DNA from 3 places in the Alteromonas sp. 009811495 genome. Region 1 is predicted to be linked to each of the others. Evidence: predicted binding sites of a transcription regulator. Region 1 holds the regulator's gene; each other region holds the start of a gene.
What was found. The regulator FNR, encoded in region 1, switches genes on or off when oxygen is low (the NO sensors DNR and NnrR bind a similar motif). The targets are predictions, from matches to a motif close to TTGATCTAGATCAA.

Region 2: a site for FNR is predicted at 1,978-1,991, ahead of apt (adenine phosphoribosyltransferase). Genes of this name have one in related genera too.
Region 3: a site for FNR is predicted at 2,108-2,121, ahead of OZ660_RS17255 (GbsR/MarR family transcriptional regulator). Genes of this name have one in related genera too.

What each region holds. Positions count from the first base shown of each region.
Region 1 covers NZ_CP113972.1:2,111,385-2,116,249, reverse strand. The annotation lists gene OZ660_RS09765 (heavy metal translocating P-type ATPase) at 1-1,071, shown strand, start outside; gene ccoS (cbb3-type cytochrome oxidase assembly protein CcoS) at 1,073-1,351, shown strand; gene OZ660_RS09755 (sulfite exporter TauE/SafE family protein) at 1,338-1,997, shown strand; gene fnr (fumarate/nitrate reduction transcriptional regulator Fnr) at 2,049-2,789, shown strand; gene uspE (universal stress protein UspE) at 2,960-3,883, shown strand; gene ttcA (tRNA 2-thiocytidine(32) synthetase TtcA) at 4,047-4,865, shown strand, end outside.
Region 2 covers NZ_CP113972.1:2,827,252-2,832,116, forward strand. The annotation lists gene dnaX (DNA polymerase III subunit gamma/tau) at 1-1,343, opposite strand, end outside; gene apt (adenine phosphoribosyltransferase) at 1,391-1,927, opposite strand; gene OZ660_RS12920 (HvfC family RiPP maturation protein) at 2,223-2,993, opposite strand; gene OZ660_RS12925 (HvfB family MNIO-type RiPP peptide maturase) at 2,990-3,841, opposite strand; gene OZ660_RS12930 (HvfA family oxazolone/thioamide-modified RiPP metallophore) at 3,977-4,444, opposite strand; gene OZ660_RS12935 (substrate-binding periplasmic protein) at 4,656-4,865, opposite strand, start outside.
Region 3 covers NZ_CP113972.1:3,840,624-3,845,488, forward strand. The annotation lists gene OZ660_RS17245 (alpha/beta hydrolase-fold protein) at 1-1,138, opposite strand, end outside; gene OZ660_RS17250 (GrpB family protein) at 1,282-1,857, opposite strand; gene OZ660_RS17255 (GbsR/MarR family transcriptional regulator) at 2,172-2,729, shown strand; gene OZ660_RS17260 (cytochrome ubiquinol oxidase subunit I) at 2,741-4,114, shown strand; gene OZ660_RS17265 (cytochrome d ubiquinol oxidase subunit II) at 4,124-4,865, shown strand, end outside.

The DNA of each region.
Region 1 (4,865 bases):
GGCTACTGGACTTTGCAAGGTAGCGAAGATGCATTTTGGATAACAATATCTGTACTAGTAGCAACCTGCCCTTGCGCATTAGGGCTTGCGACACCGTCAGCGCTTACCTGCGCAATGGCGAAACTAAACCGCCAAGGTATATTGTTAAAACGCGCCGATGCACTTGAACAAATCACCACAATCGACACCATAGCCCTTGATAAAACAGGTACACTTACAGAAGGTAAATTTACACTCACCCAACGCTGGTTTGCTGATGGTGTTGATGAAAACAGCGTTATGAACATTGCAATGGCACTAGAAATGCGTTCGGAGCACCCGATAGCCAAAGCATTTATTACCACGAGCGAATCAGGCAGCCAACCGCCTCATCAAGTTGAACAATTTACTGTTACACCAGGGGGTGGTATCACCGGTGTAATAAATAACGCACAATTTATGATGGGAAGTGCATCATTTGTAGCAGTCGACACTGCGCTTGTTCCAATAAACGCAAACGTGTATCTCACTGTTAACGGGAAGCTTTTAGGGGCATTTGAGGTCAGTGATACGTTACGAAAAGACACCAAAACCACCCTTAATGCCCTTGGGAAGCATAACTCACTTATTGTGCTTAGCGGTGATACCCAACACAATGTAGATACCCTATCACAGCACCTTCCCATACAGCTTGCAAAAGGTGGTCTTACTCCTGAAGATAAGTTTCACGAAGTACAGGCAATGCAAGCCAGCGGAAAAAAAGTGATGATGATGGGAGATGGTATTAATGATGCACCAGTATTAGCAAGCGCCGATGTTGCTATAGCGGTGGGTAATGCAACGGATGTAGCAAAAACCGCCGCCGATGTTATCTTACTTGGCGATCAATTACTTTCTGTTCCAGAGTTAATTACCACCGCCAAGCAAGTAAAACAAAAAATTAGGCAAAATATTGGCTGGTCTGTAGGTTACAACATTCTGATTCTACCATTTGCTGTATCTGGTTTGCTTTCACCTTGGATGGCTGTGGTAGGCATGTCACTAAGTTCTATTATTGTGGTGACAAACTCAACCCGACTATTGAGTAAGTAGCATGAGCATTATTTACGTCCTTATACCCATCGCCATCATTATCGTGGCCGTCGCTATCGTTATTTTCTTTTGGGCTGTAAAGTCCAATCAGTTTGAAGACCTCGATCGTCAAGGCTACAGTATTTTGTTTGATGATGATCTGTCGCCAGAGGAAAAACAACTTGCAGAACAACGTAAGAAACTGCAAGAAAAAGAAGAATTAACTCACTTATCTAAACACACGAACACAGCGAAAACATCAGTCAATCAACCTGAAAACGAGACTCATGGAAGGCATTAATTACTTCTCTGCCTTTCTCATTGGGCTCGCAGGCGGCGTTCACTGTGTAGGAATGTGTGGGGGTATTGTCACCGCACTACGAATGGTTACCCCAAAAGGCGTTTCACCCTTCCCCTATACCCTGACTTATAATATTGGGCGCATTGTCAGTTATACCATCGCAGGCGGTATAACTGGTTTTTTTGGAAAAATTGCCGCAGATTATATTCCTCTCGCAAATTATGCACTTTCACTGATTAGCGGCATCATGCTGCTGCTGTTGGCATGCTATCTCGGGCAGTGGTATACAGGCTTAACCAAACTAGAACGGTTGGGCAACGGGATATTTAAAAAAATACAGCCTTACTCTAAACGTTTTTTACCATTTAGAACGCCGCTGAGCGCCTTTCCCTACGGCTTCATTTGGGGATGGTTACCGTGCGGGTTAGTCTATTCAACTTTAACATGGTCATTGGCTTCTGGCAGTGCCTTGCAAGGTAGCGCAATTATGTTCTTCTTTGGATTAGGCACCTTGCCTACACTGATTGCGACAAGCTTGGGGAGTCAATGGTTGATCTCTGGATTTAAAAACACATTGGTTAGACAAGGGATCGCGAGCATAATGGCTATATATGCTGTTTATCTGATTTATCGCGCAATCGCCTAAATCTTGCGGTATCATAACAAAGTAAACCCTGTAATTTGTGAGTTAGCATTTATGAGCAAAGGAAGCCAATTCTCTATACATTGTCAAAACTGCAGTTTCAGTCATTTATGTCTACCAGTGGCATTGAATAAGACAGAAATTGAGTCTCTTGATGACATCATTGAGCGTAAAAAGCCACTCCACAAGGGCGATACGCTTATCCAAACTGGCGATACCTTTCGTTCACTCTTTGCTGTTCGCACAGGCTCTTTCAAGTCTTTTGTTACAAACAAAGAAGGTGAAGAGCAGATAACAGGTTTTCACTTTCCCGGCGATATCATAGGCTTTGATGCACTACGTGAAAATCAGCATCAAAGCTACACGCAGGCTCTTGAAACTGCAATGGTGTGCGAACTCCCCTACGAAACGTTAGATGAAATGTCAGTACAATTTCCAAAACTTCGTCACCAGATTATGAGCTTCATGAGTGCGGAAATTAAGCAAGATCACGATATGATTATGCTGTTAAACAAACGCACAGCCGAAGAGCGTCTCTTATATTTCATCTCGCATTTGTCTCAACGTTTTGAGGAACGTGGTTTTTCACACAGAGAGTTTCACTTAACGATGACTCGTAACGAAATAGGTAACTATTTAGGTTTGACCATCGAAACGATAAGTCGCCTGTTAAGTCGCTTCCAAAAAGACGGTATTATCAAGGTAGATGGCAAGCTTATTACTATTTTAGATTTTGATAGGCTTAGTACAAAACTAGAAGCACTTAACGGTCCCAGCGTTGTGTGTAACGGTTAGGAACCCTAATCAGCAACTGGTAACAAGATTAAGATTGGCGCTTTGTTTGCGCCTTTTTTATTTATTGATCTAAAACAACTAACGTTTTTAGTATTGTCGTTTACACTTACCTTAAGCGTCCAACGTATTTATAAAACTAAATACTAAGCTTTTGTTTATAAGGGGTAGTTATGATTGAGTACAAACGCATCCTTGCTGTTGTTGATGCCGAGCGAGACACACAACCTGCCTTAAGCAGGGCCTACGAATTAGCGTCAAAATTGGGCGCTTCAGTAACAGCCATGATGGTGGTATACGATCTCTCTTATGACATGACCACTATGCTTAGCCCTGATGAAAGAGAGTCAATGCGCGACGCTGTCACTAACGAACACGCCAAATGGCTATCAGGAGAGCTTCACAAGCAAGGCTATGGAGAAACTGATATTGTTGTTGAATGGAATAATCGCGCCTATGAATCAATTATTCATTATGCCTTGGACAATCAAATCGATTTAGTGGTTAAAGCAACTAAGAAACATGATGACTTGGCATCCGTTATATTTACGCCCACAGACTGGCACCTGATGCGTAAATGCCCTCGTCCAGTATTATTGGTAAAAGAGCACGATTGGCCAGAAGGTGGCGAAATTATTGCTGCTGTAAACGTAGGTACTGAAGACGACGAACATGCCGCGCTCAATGATAAAATTACCGTTATTGCCAACGACTATGCGTCGCTTTTAAAAGGGAATGTCAATCTTGTTAACAGCTACCCTTCAACACCGCTAAATATTGCTATTGAAGTCCCTGAGTTCGACCCTGACACTTATCATGATGCGGTTAAGCAGCACCACCAGAAAGAAATGCGCGCCCACGCACTTAAATATGGTGTACCTGATAATAAATGCGTAGTTAAAGAAGGATTACCAGAAAAGGTTATCCCCATGGTTGCAAAAGACATTGACGCAGAACTCGTTATCATCGGCACAGTTGGCAGAGTTGGCATTTCAGCCGCTTTGATTGGTAATACTGCAGAACATGTTATCGATGAACTGAACTGCGATGTGTTGGCACTCAAGCCCGACGGTTTTATATCACCGTTGGCAAACTAAGTACTGTGCAAAGTAGGATGTCAATATGCTAACCGAACAAGAGCTCTGAACGAACAAGTGCTCTGAGTAAACAATAGCGAATAAATTAACGCGCGCAGGCATGGTTTCGAAAAGGTGCTTTATTGTATAATGTGCCTTTTATTACAAACCAAGCTAGTTAATTATGAGTCTAGGCACAAATGGTGCTGATGCGGCGCCTTTAAATGCGACGCAAAGTAAGCAAAAGTACAACTTCAACAAACTTCAAAAACGCCTTCGCCGAAATGTGGGTAAAGCCATTGGCGATTTTGGAATGATTGAAAATAATGACAAGGTAATGGTGTGCTTATCAGGCGGTAAAGACAGTTACACCATGCTCGACATTCTTTTATTTTTAAAGAAAATTGCGCCTATTCACTTTGACATTGTTGCCGTAAACCTAGACCAGAAACAGCCCGGTTTTCCGGAGCATATTTTACCTGAGTATCTAGATAGCATTGGTGTCGATTACAAAATCGTCGAAGAAGACACCTATTCAATTGTTAAAGATAAAATTCCTGAAGGTAAAACAACCTGCTCTCTTTGCTCCCGTTTGCGTCGCGGTATTTTGTATCGCACTGCGAAAGAATTAGGAGCAACTAAAATTGCACTAGGCCATCACCGTGATGACATGCTAGAAACCTTCTTTTTAAATATGTTTCATGGCGGTAAACTAAAATCGATGCCACCAAAGCTTGTTAGCGACAACGGTGAACACATTGTTATTCGCCCACTAGCCTATTGCACTGAAAAAGATATCGAAAAATATTCTCAGGCAGCAGAGTTTCCTATCATTCCGTGTAACCTATGCGGTTCACAAGAGAACCTACAGCGCCAGAATATTAAAGCCATGTTGCAAGATTGGAATCGTCGCTTTCCAGGTCGTATCGAATCTATGTTCCGGGCGCTGCAAAACGTGGCACCTTCACACTTGGTAGACAGCAATTTATACGATTTTAAATCA
Region 2 (4,865 bases), 720 kb from region 1:
TCTGGCTGGGGATTTACCGGGGTTTCTGTCTCATCAGAAACAACATGGCTGTCGTCAATAACGTCTTGCGTCTTTATTGAAGTTGCAGAAGTTTCGCTAGCATGCGTATCCTCCTGCTTACTGACGTTTCCCGGGCCACCACTTGGGTCTGGCGGCGATATCGTTGAACTACTCTGATTCGCATTGGCATTGCCACTAATCGGCAATGTAACGTTGCTGTTTCCCGACGCTATATCGGAAGCCGTGTCCGCGAGTGGTGCAGATGGCGCAAACGTCATCATACGCATTAACGTCATTTCAAAAGCACTTTTACCGTCAGCAGCAAACGGTAAGTCTTTTCTGCCTTGTAGTGCAATTTGATAGAGTAATTGAACCTGCTCTGCAGGTATTGTTTTGGCTAGCTGATAAATCGCTTTTGCAGACGTCGTCTCTAGTTTGCACGCTTCTGGAACCCATTGCGTAAGGGCTATTTGATGCAAAAGACTCGCAAGCTCACCATGAACATTGTCATAATCAGGCGCTTGCTCAGCAATGTCGTTGACCAGTTGCAGCACGTCTGCCGGACTTTTGCTCACCACGGCATGAATGACTTTTAACAGCTGGTTTTTATCCATCAGGCCAAGCATGTCTGTCACAATTGATGCGACGACTTGATTACCACCTTGGGCAATAGCTTGGTCTGTCAAACTTAATGCATCACGCATACTGCCTTGTGCAGCTCGTGCCAACAAAGCAAGTGCTTGAGGTTCAAACGGAAGCTGTTCGTGTTCAAGGATATGAGACAACTGCCCTACGATCTGCTCACGCGACATCGCTTTCAGATTAAACTGTAAGCAGCGCGATAAAATCGTTATCGGTAACTTTTGCGGATCGGTAGTCGCCAGCAAAAATTTGACGTGCGGTGGTGGCTCCTCAAGCGTTTTTAACAACGCATTGAAACTGTGCTTTGATAACATGTGCACCTCATCGATGAGGTACACTTTGTATCTGCCCCGTGTGGGCTTGTATTGCACATTATCAAGAAGCTCTCGTGTATCTTCTACCTTCGTTCTTGATGCTGCGTCAATCTCGAGCAAATCAACATAATTGCCCTGCTCTATCTCTTTACAGGTATTACATTGACCACAAGGGTTTGCACCTTGACCTTCTTCGCAATTAAGGCTCTTTGAAAAGATACGCGCAATAGTGGTTTTCCCTACACCGCGAGTACCTGTAAATAGGTAAGCGTGATGCAAGCGATCGTTATCTAAAGCATTCGAAATGGCTGACACTACATGCTCTTGCCCTACAAGTTCGCTGAACTTTCCTGGGCGCCACTTCCTTGCTAATACCTGATAACTCATTATTACGTTTTTGGCCTTATGTGTTTTATGAGCAGTATCTAAGGCGTTTATTCGCCTTCAAACTCGCAAATTGAATAACTTTCGATGTCTAGCGCAGAAAGTTTCTCACACCCGCCCAAATCCGGAAGGTTAATGACAAAGCCTGCGTGATTCACTTCACCACCAAGAGAGCGGATAAGCTTTGCAGAGGCCGCTATAGTGCCGCCAGTTGCTAGCAAGTCATCGATAAGAAGTACTTTATCGCCCGGTACAATAGCGTCTTTGTGAATTTCCAATGTATCGGTGCCATACTCAAGCTCATAGCTTTCACTAACCACTTCACGTGGAAGCTTGTTCGGCTTTCTTACAGGGACGAAGCCAATGCCCATTTCGATAGCCAACGGCGCACCGAAAAGAAAACCACGCGCTTCTGTGCCCGCAATTTTAGTGAAGCCCATGCCTTGATACTTTTCAACAAGCAATGAGATACAGCTACTGAACGCTTTGTGATCTTCCAAAACGCTGGTTACATCTCTAAATAAAATACCCGGCTTTGGATAGTCAGGTACGGTTTTTACTACTGATTTAATATATTCTGCAGTCACAATATTGCCTTGAATGTCTGCGTTATAACCAGAAGGTAAACCAGCCGGCGATGATATGCATCAACGGAAACGCGATTAGAGTTACGAGCGATGCTAGAAAGTACCACTTATTATAGACTTCTTTGAAATCTGAATTGTCAGCCATTTGCACTACCTAAACAATTTTATGAACAAAAAAATGGTGCTAAATGTTAATCGAAAGCAAGCGCGATTGACAGCGCTAATGTGGTTGATCGCTCACTTTCGATACAGATCATGGCTAAAGTTTAATATAACGCGAATAAATGGCGTATAGTTAATCGACAGTGGCAGGCATTATGATGCCTTTTTGCAGCATTTCGGATATGGTGTGATGCATTCCGGACACCAAAGCATCCTTTGGTATTTGAGGAAGTTGACCTTGTAATAACTCACTGAGCTCATCAAACGTCGCACCACTTTCTTGTTGTTCCAGTGTATTAAGCAGTATTGCAGTAACCGGGTTAATGTTGGCAAATTGGACATCGCACTGAGCATCGCGATAAACAACATAAAACTGCTGCTCTGGCGCGGTATCTTCAGGCATATAGTCATCGCCAATCAAATGAACTGCATAGGAATAGCCTGCTAATGAGGCATAGGGCGACACTTTAATTGCTTGTACATTTTGCCCCTCTTTGTAAAACGCAGCCGTGTCATCATTAGAGCGAATGCTGACGTCTAATTCTAGCCATTCATAGTGCGCTAGCTCTGCACTAAACTCCGGTAACTCTATCGCCAGTTGAGGTGAGCCAGATAAATACTCAACAAACTCTTTACTAATTTCAGCAAAATAGGGTGAGCGACACTCGTGTTCTATAAAGAACTGTCTCACCAATGACTCCCACCCTTTTTCTCCATAAAGCTTAATAACTATGGATTTAAGTACGGGAAAGGCAGTGCTCACAAAGTTGTCAATGTTGTTGAAAAATAGCGACTGATAAATTTCCATTCTTCTCGATTCTTCATCGCTGCGCTGCTGATAGGATGAGGGGTCTTTAATTGCATTTACAAATTCTGATTGTACAGATTGAAACGATTTATTCACGCCACGCTCCCGTTAAACGCTGTAACGTCAATACTGTCAAACTGCTCTTGAATTTGCTTAATACGACGTACCTCGGACAAGAGTGCGTCAACAGACGGAATATTAAAATCTCGCTCTAGTAACGTTGGAAAAACACCATGTGTCGAATAGGCGTGCTCAAGTAAATTCCACACGGGATCTATAACATCTGCGCCATGCGTGTCCACTTTTAGGTCTTCTGCTTCATCGTAGTGCCCTGCGATGTGACCATACACTATTTTGTTAGTAGGAAGCCCTTCGATAAAGCGATGAGCATCGTACTTGTGGTTGATGCTATTTACGTAAACGTTGTTTACATCAAGTAGCATTAGACACTCAGACTCTTGTATAACCGCATTAGCAAAGTCTAGCTCAGTCATTTCTTGACCCGGCGCAATATAGTAAGACACATTCTCTAACACCAGCGGGCGCTCAATAATATCTTGAACTTGCTTTATTCGAGAGACCACATGATGCACGGCTTCCTCAGTAAACGGGATTGGCATAAGGTCATACATATGACCATTGCCAGAGCAATAGCTTAAATGCTCACTGTACAAGTCGATATTGTGAGTATCTAAGAAGCGTTTTACGCTTTTGACAAATTCAACGTCTAATTTGTCGCTACTTCCGATAGAAAGCGATAAACCATGTGTAGTGAAAGGGGCTTGTTTTGAGGCTTGTTCAAACTGTTGTTGATAGCGGCCCCCCAAAGGTATCCAATTTTCAGGGGCAACCTCCCAAAAATCGACTTCGTTTGGCAAAGACGGTAAAAGCTCGTCTAGCATTTCTCGTCTAAAGCCTAAACCAGCACCTTTGATAGCATTCATAATTTCCCCACTACTTCATTACCATTAAAAACAAAAATGGCCATCGAATGACGGCCATTTTAGCAAAGCATTTACAAGATAATAGTTTGAATCACACTTCTGTAATTGACATTATCTCGCTAAATGAGACCTTGATTACATGCTTCCGCACTTACCTTCGCCACATTTACCTTCTTTAGCTTTTTTGTCGCCGCCGCACTTACCTTCGCCACATTTGCCTTCTTTGGCTTTCTTGTCGCCGCCACATTTACCTTCGCCGCACTTGCCTTCTTTGGCTTTTTTGTCGCCGCCACATTTGCCTTCACCACACTTACCTTCTTTGGCTTTCTTGTCGCCGCCGCATTTGCCTTCACCACACTTACCTTCGTGAGCTTTCTTGTCGCCGCCGCATTTGCCTTCGCCACACTTTCCTTCTTTCGCAGACTTATCGCCGCCACACTTGCCTTCACCACATTTGCCTTCCGCCGCAAATTGGCTGTAGCCTGATTCTAGTGACTGCATTCCAAATGGATTCACTTCAGCAACAGCAACCGTAGACGCCAAAGAGCCAATTACAACTGCACCAAGTGCTGTAGCTACAGAAGATTTTTTAATTTGTTTCATTGATCTACCCTCAATAATTTTAGTCATGTTTGACGTACGGTAAGCACGTGTATTTAAGAAGACCTTCCCACACGCGACGAAATTTCATAATTTATTAACTTTTTTTCAAGCTACCACTATCACACTGAATTTATTTGAATTTTTAAGCGACAAAATGCTAATTATGTTTCATTTTGTCGCCTGGTTTAAACTACTTAAAGTAGCGGTTTACCTACTCATTCATAGTTTGCATTTGCTCTATTACTGTTCCACTTTCTGAAAGTTTAAACAGTCGTGTCAGCTTTTCCAGTAATTCAGTTTTTCTTTCGCTCTTATTAGAAATAGCAAAGAAAGTGGGAATATTGCGACGCATTGATACTGCTAAATCACTTACATTATCGGGCACACGTTCAATGTGATAAAGATAAGGTGCTTCATAAGT
Region 3 (4,865 bases), 1.7 Mb from region 1:
TAGCCAAATACAAATCAGCAAGTGTGTCATAAGCATTAGCAGAGTGGGGATACAAAGACAGCCAATACTGCACAATGGATTCAGCCTCAGTGTAGCGTTCTTCATTTATTAAAACGTACACTATGCGTTTTAAGCGATTTCGATTGTAAAATCTTTCACCCTTGGGAAGCGCCATAAAGCCATATTGCTCACTCAACTCAGAAAAGTGAGCTTTAATATTACGAAGCGTGGCGCCATTTTCCCCAGCAACAAAATTGCGATAGTTAACATCCCATCTCTGAGCAGGAAAGATAAGTTCAAACCCTGACATTATTGCTGGCAAAACCGCCGCATAGGACTGCTTGTCGATTAATTCCCATTTAAACGAGACCTTTTGGGGCAAATATGGCGACAATGCTCTTTCTAGCTTTTCGTAGTCATCCACAATCTTAGGGTTACGAGCCGCGCCACCTTCCGGCATTGATATATATAGATATCGCTTGTCTTCTGACTGCTGCCTTACCGACTCTATTACTTTGTCAAAGATTGTTTCTTTACCGTAACCAACCGCTTTAAAGTCCGCTTGATTAATGACTATGTAACCAGAAAAAAGATGTGGCTGTTTCCAGAAGCTATGTAAGGTAAAACTTGCAGAAGGAGACAGTCCTATGAGCACTTTGAAGTTCGCTATTCGGTAGTTCTCTTCCAGAAAAGGGAGAACCTCATGTTGAATGAACGATAGGTATTGATCTTCTTTTCCACCAAACCACAAAGGATCACCGTTAGCGTTTATGGGTTTAGGGGTCATGTCTCTTCTGGTATCAGGTGCATTTTGAATGCCCACAACAATCGCCTCTGGCATTTGACTGTTCATCGCTTGAAATTGTGCAAATCCAGAAACACTGTGAAACAGCAATTCGCCATCTAGAACAACAATAAGCGGGTATGTAACCTTAGAGCCAGTTTCCAAATAATTGACCGGTAGTGAAACATCAATTGTCCGCTTCCCCTTCAGACTGTGCGACTCTATAACATGTCTAGACACATTACTAAATGCGCTTTGGCTTTGAGAATTATATATATCGTGCGACTCATTGGCGTTAGTTTTTGAGGCACTGACCAAGATGGTAAGGAAAATCCCAAACGTAATATAGCGCATCCGTTACTCCACGTAGGCAATTAGTAGAATTGCTTTTTAATAGCAATCTCTTAGGTCTCACTACCTTATCTATAATTGGTCTGGGTTAAGTAGAAAATAGATGAATACGCGTTTTTGAAGGATTAAAACGCGCATTCAAAGATTTAAGCCTGGCTTTGGGACTTTTCCCAAATCCGTGCATTTATCATAATCAAGTCACACACTGGATCTTTGATTTCACAGTAAGCGTCTCTATCAAATCTAGTGTGCTTAGATAACGACTGCTTCAATCTGGCATAGGCTGTCGCCGATTCAGGATGATTTCGCAGAAAATCTCTGAATAACAACGCATATTTATAATTTTTAGCACCTACTCTTCGAATATGGATATTCGCTTTAAAGCGCCATCGGTGAGTTACCCCCGGTAAGTAAATTTTTTTCCATTCATTTTCATCAGATTCGTTTGGCGGCAGGTGATCTTTACTTAGATAAGCATTTGAGAAACCGAAATCTTGTAAGGCACCGTTGATTACTTCGCAAACCTCATCTGAAACTTCTTTTACGCCGATTTGAATATCAATGCGATCTTTGGACGGCATATTTTGAATGGCAGTAGAACCAATATGCTCGATGCAATCAGCTAGTGTGCCCAAGGCTAAGCTTAAATCTTTTTTTGCCTGTTCAAATTGTTTAAGCCAAATTTCCTGATAGGGAATGATATCAATAGGGTCTCGTTTCATTGTCTTTGTAAGGGGATTCAGCCAATAGTGTTTGGACAAAAAGTCTAGGGGGAATGGTAGCCATGTCAATACCACGAGATTTTAATGAGACCAATGAAGACCGAGTGAGCATTGGAAAAGCGATTGCTGTCGTCCGCTTCAGACAATGAGCCTTTCAAAAATATTTTATAAACTAGCCTCAATAATCGATATCCATCAGATGTGATTATTATCACCACAAATGTGATTCCACAAACTAAGACAATAAATGTTGATCTAAATCAAACCACATTATAAACTTTCAGTAATTTCTGAAACTTCAGCAGGTAAAAAATATGAAGATGACTCCGCTTATCACGTCTGCGGTTATGCACTTTGGGGAAATGGGCAGCCGATGGGGTTTTAATCGCACTGTTGGGCAAATATTGGCGCTTATAGTGCTGAACGAGGAGCCCATTTCAGCACAGGAAATTGCTGACGCACTGAATATTTCTCGTGGGAATACTAGTATGGGTCTCAAAGAATTGCAGTCGTGGCGCTTAGTAAAACAGCACCTGGTCCCCGGTGAACGCAAAGAATTCTTTGTTCCAGCCGGTGATATATGGACATTGGCTAATCGCGTTTTTGAAGAGCGAAGAAAACGAGAAATCGACCCTACTATGAGTTTACTGCGCGACCTTCTTCTCGACACGCCAGCGAATGAAAAAGAAGCCAATGCGCAAGATAAACTGAACGAAATTCACGATTTACTCGAATCAATTACTGCATGGTCTGAAGAACTTCAGAATCTTGGGCCTGAAAAGTTAAATACGTTGATGAAGCTTGGCGCTGGTGTAGGCCGCATGCTTGAGCTTAAGGATAAGCTTCTTCCGGGGAAAAACAGCGTTAACTAAGGGGGCCTTCTGTGGATGCATTCTTGCTGTCTCGATTACAATTTGCGTTAAATATTAGTTTTCATATTCTCTTCCCAACCATCACTATGGCGATGGGATGGTTTTTGTTTTATTTCAAAATGCGCTCTAACCTGTCTGGTCATCCCGTTTGGATGCGCATGTACCGATTTTGGGTCCGTGTGTTCGCATTAAGTTTCGCCCTAGGTGTTGTAAGTGGCGTAACCATGTCATTTCAATTTGGCACTAACTGGCCGGGATTTATGGAAAAAGTGGGGAATGTGGCGGGTCCATTACTGGGCTACGAAGTACTTACCGCCTTTTTCTTGGAAGCGACCTTTCTCGGCATTATGCTTTTTGGTATTCGCCGCGTGCCTAATTGGCTTCATACCGCTTCAACATTGATTGTTGCTATTGGTACGACAACGTCAGCGTTTTGGATATTGGCACTGAATAGTTGGATGCAAACGCCGCAGGGCTACGAGGTCATCGACGGCGTGGTGTATGCCACCAATTGGAAAGAGATTATTTTCAACCCTTCATTTCCTTACCGCTTTGTACACATGATGCTGGCATCAGGCCTTACTGCTAGTTTCTTAATTGCAGGGCTTTCAGCTTACAGAATGCTTAAAGGCGATAATAAGCTAGCGCCAAAACTAGCACTCAAAACGGCCACTTATACTGCTGCTGTGCTTATTCCTTTACAAATATTTGCAGGTGATATGCATGGTTTAAATACCCTTGAACACCAGCCTCAGAAAGTCGCAGCGATGGAAGGCTTATGGGAAACAACTGAAGGCGCGCCTTTGCTTTTGTTTGCCATTCCCGATGAGAATGCGAAGGAGAACCACTTTGAAGTGCCTATTCCTTATGGAGCAAGCTTAATACTGACTCACGAACTAAAAGGCAAGATAAAAGGCTTAAACGAATTTGAAGGAGAGCATCCTCCCGTTGCGCCTGTATTCTTCGGCTTTCGCGTTATGGTCGGTATGGGCATGCTGATGTTACTTGTTTCATGGGTTGGTAGTGTTTACTTATTGCGCAACAAGCCGCTCCCCACTTGGCTTAAGCGCACTTTTGCGGGTATGGCATTTAGCGGATGGGTTGCCACACTTGCGGGTTGGTATGTCACTGAAATAGGTCGTCAGCCTTATCTTGTCAGTGGCGTCTTAAAAACGACTGATGCCGTTACGCAGTTGCCACCCAGCAACATCGCGCTGTCATTTACCCTATATGTGGTTATTTATTCGGTATTGCTCGTGGCGTACATGGGAACCCTAATGCTGATGTGTCGACGTGCGGTAGAGATTGAAGAGATCACAACTGAAGAGCGTGAAATCGCAAAAGCGAAAATGCAACCTACGAACCCAGACCCAGCAACGGTATAAGGAACTAACATGTTTGAGAATGTATCGGCAGAAATGCTAGGCAATATTTACATAGGCTTACTGGGTTTATCAGTATTACTTTATGCCATTTTAGACGGTTACGACTTAGGGGTAGGCGTATTAATTCCCCCGAGAACGGAATCGTTTCGCGACGATATGATTGCGTCAATTGGCCCTTATTGGGACGCCAACGAAACCTGGTTAGTTTTGGCTATTGGTCTTTTACTTATCGCCTTTCCTGAAGCCCACAGTGAGGTGCTGCAAACACTGTATTTACCTGCAACATTTATGTTGTTAGGTCTTATTTTACGAGGTGTCTCATTCGATTTTCGCGCTAAGGTTGTACAAGTGAAAAAACGTAAGTGGGACATGGCGTTTAAATACGGTTCATTACTTACCACGCTAGCCCAAGGCTATATGCTTGGTATCTATGTGACAGGGCTTCGTACAGACATATGGGCACAGGGTTTTGCGCTGCTTGCGGCCTTTGGTGTTACCGCAGCTTACGCTTTCATTGGCGCCTGCTGGTTAATTCTTAAATCAGAAGGTGAGTTGCAGCAGAAAGCCTATTACTGGGCACGCAAAGGGTTATATGTTCTTGCTGCTGGTATAGTGGCCGTAAGTATCGCAAATTTAACTCTACACGACGACGTTAGAGAATTGTGGCTATCTGCTCCTTGGGGGTATGTACTATTTGCCATACCGACGGCGTGCTTTGCGCTGCTGATATTGTGCGGCATACTGCTTAAAA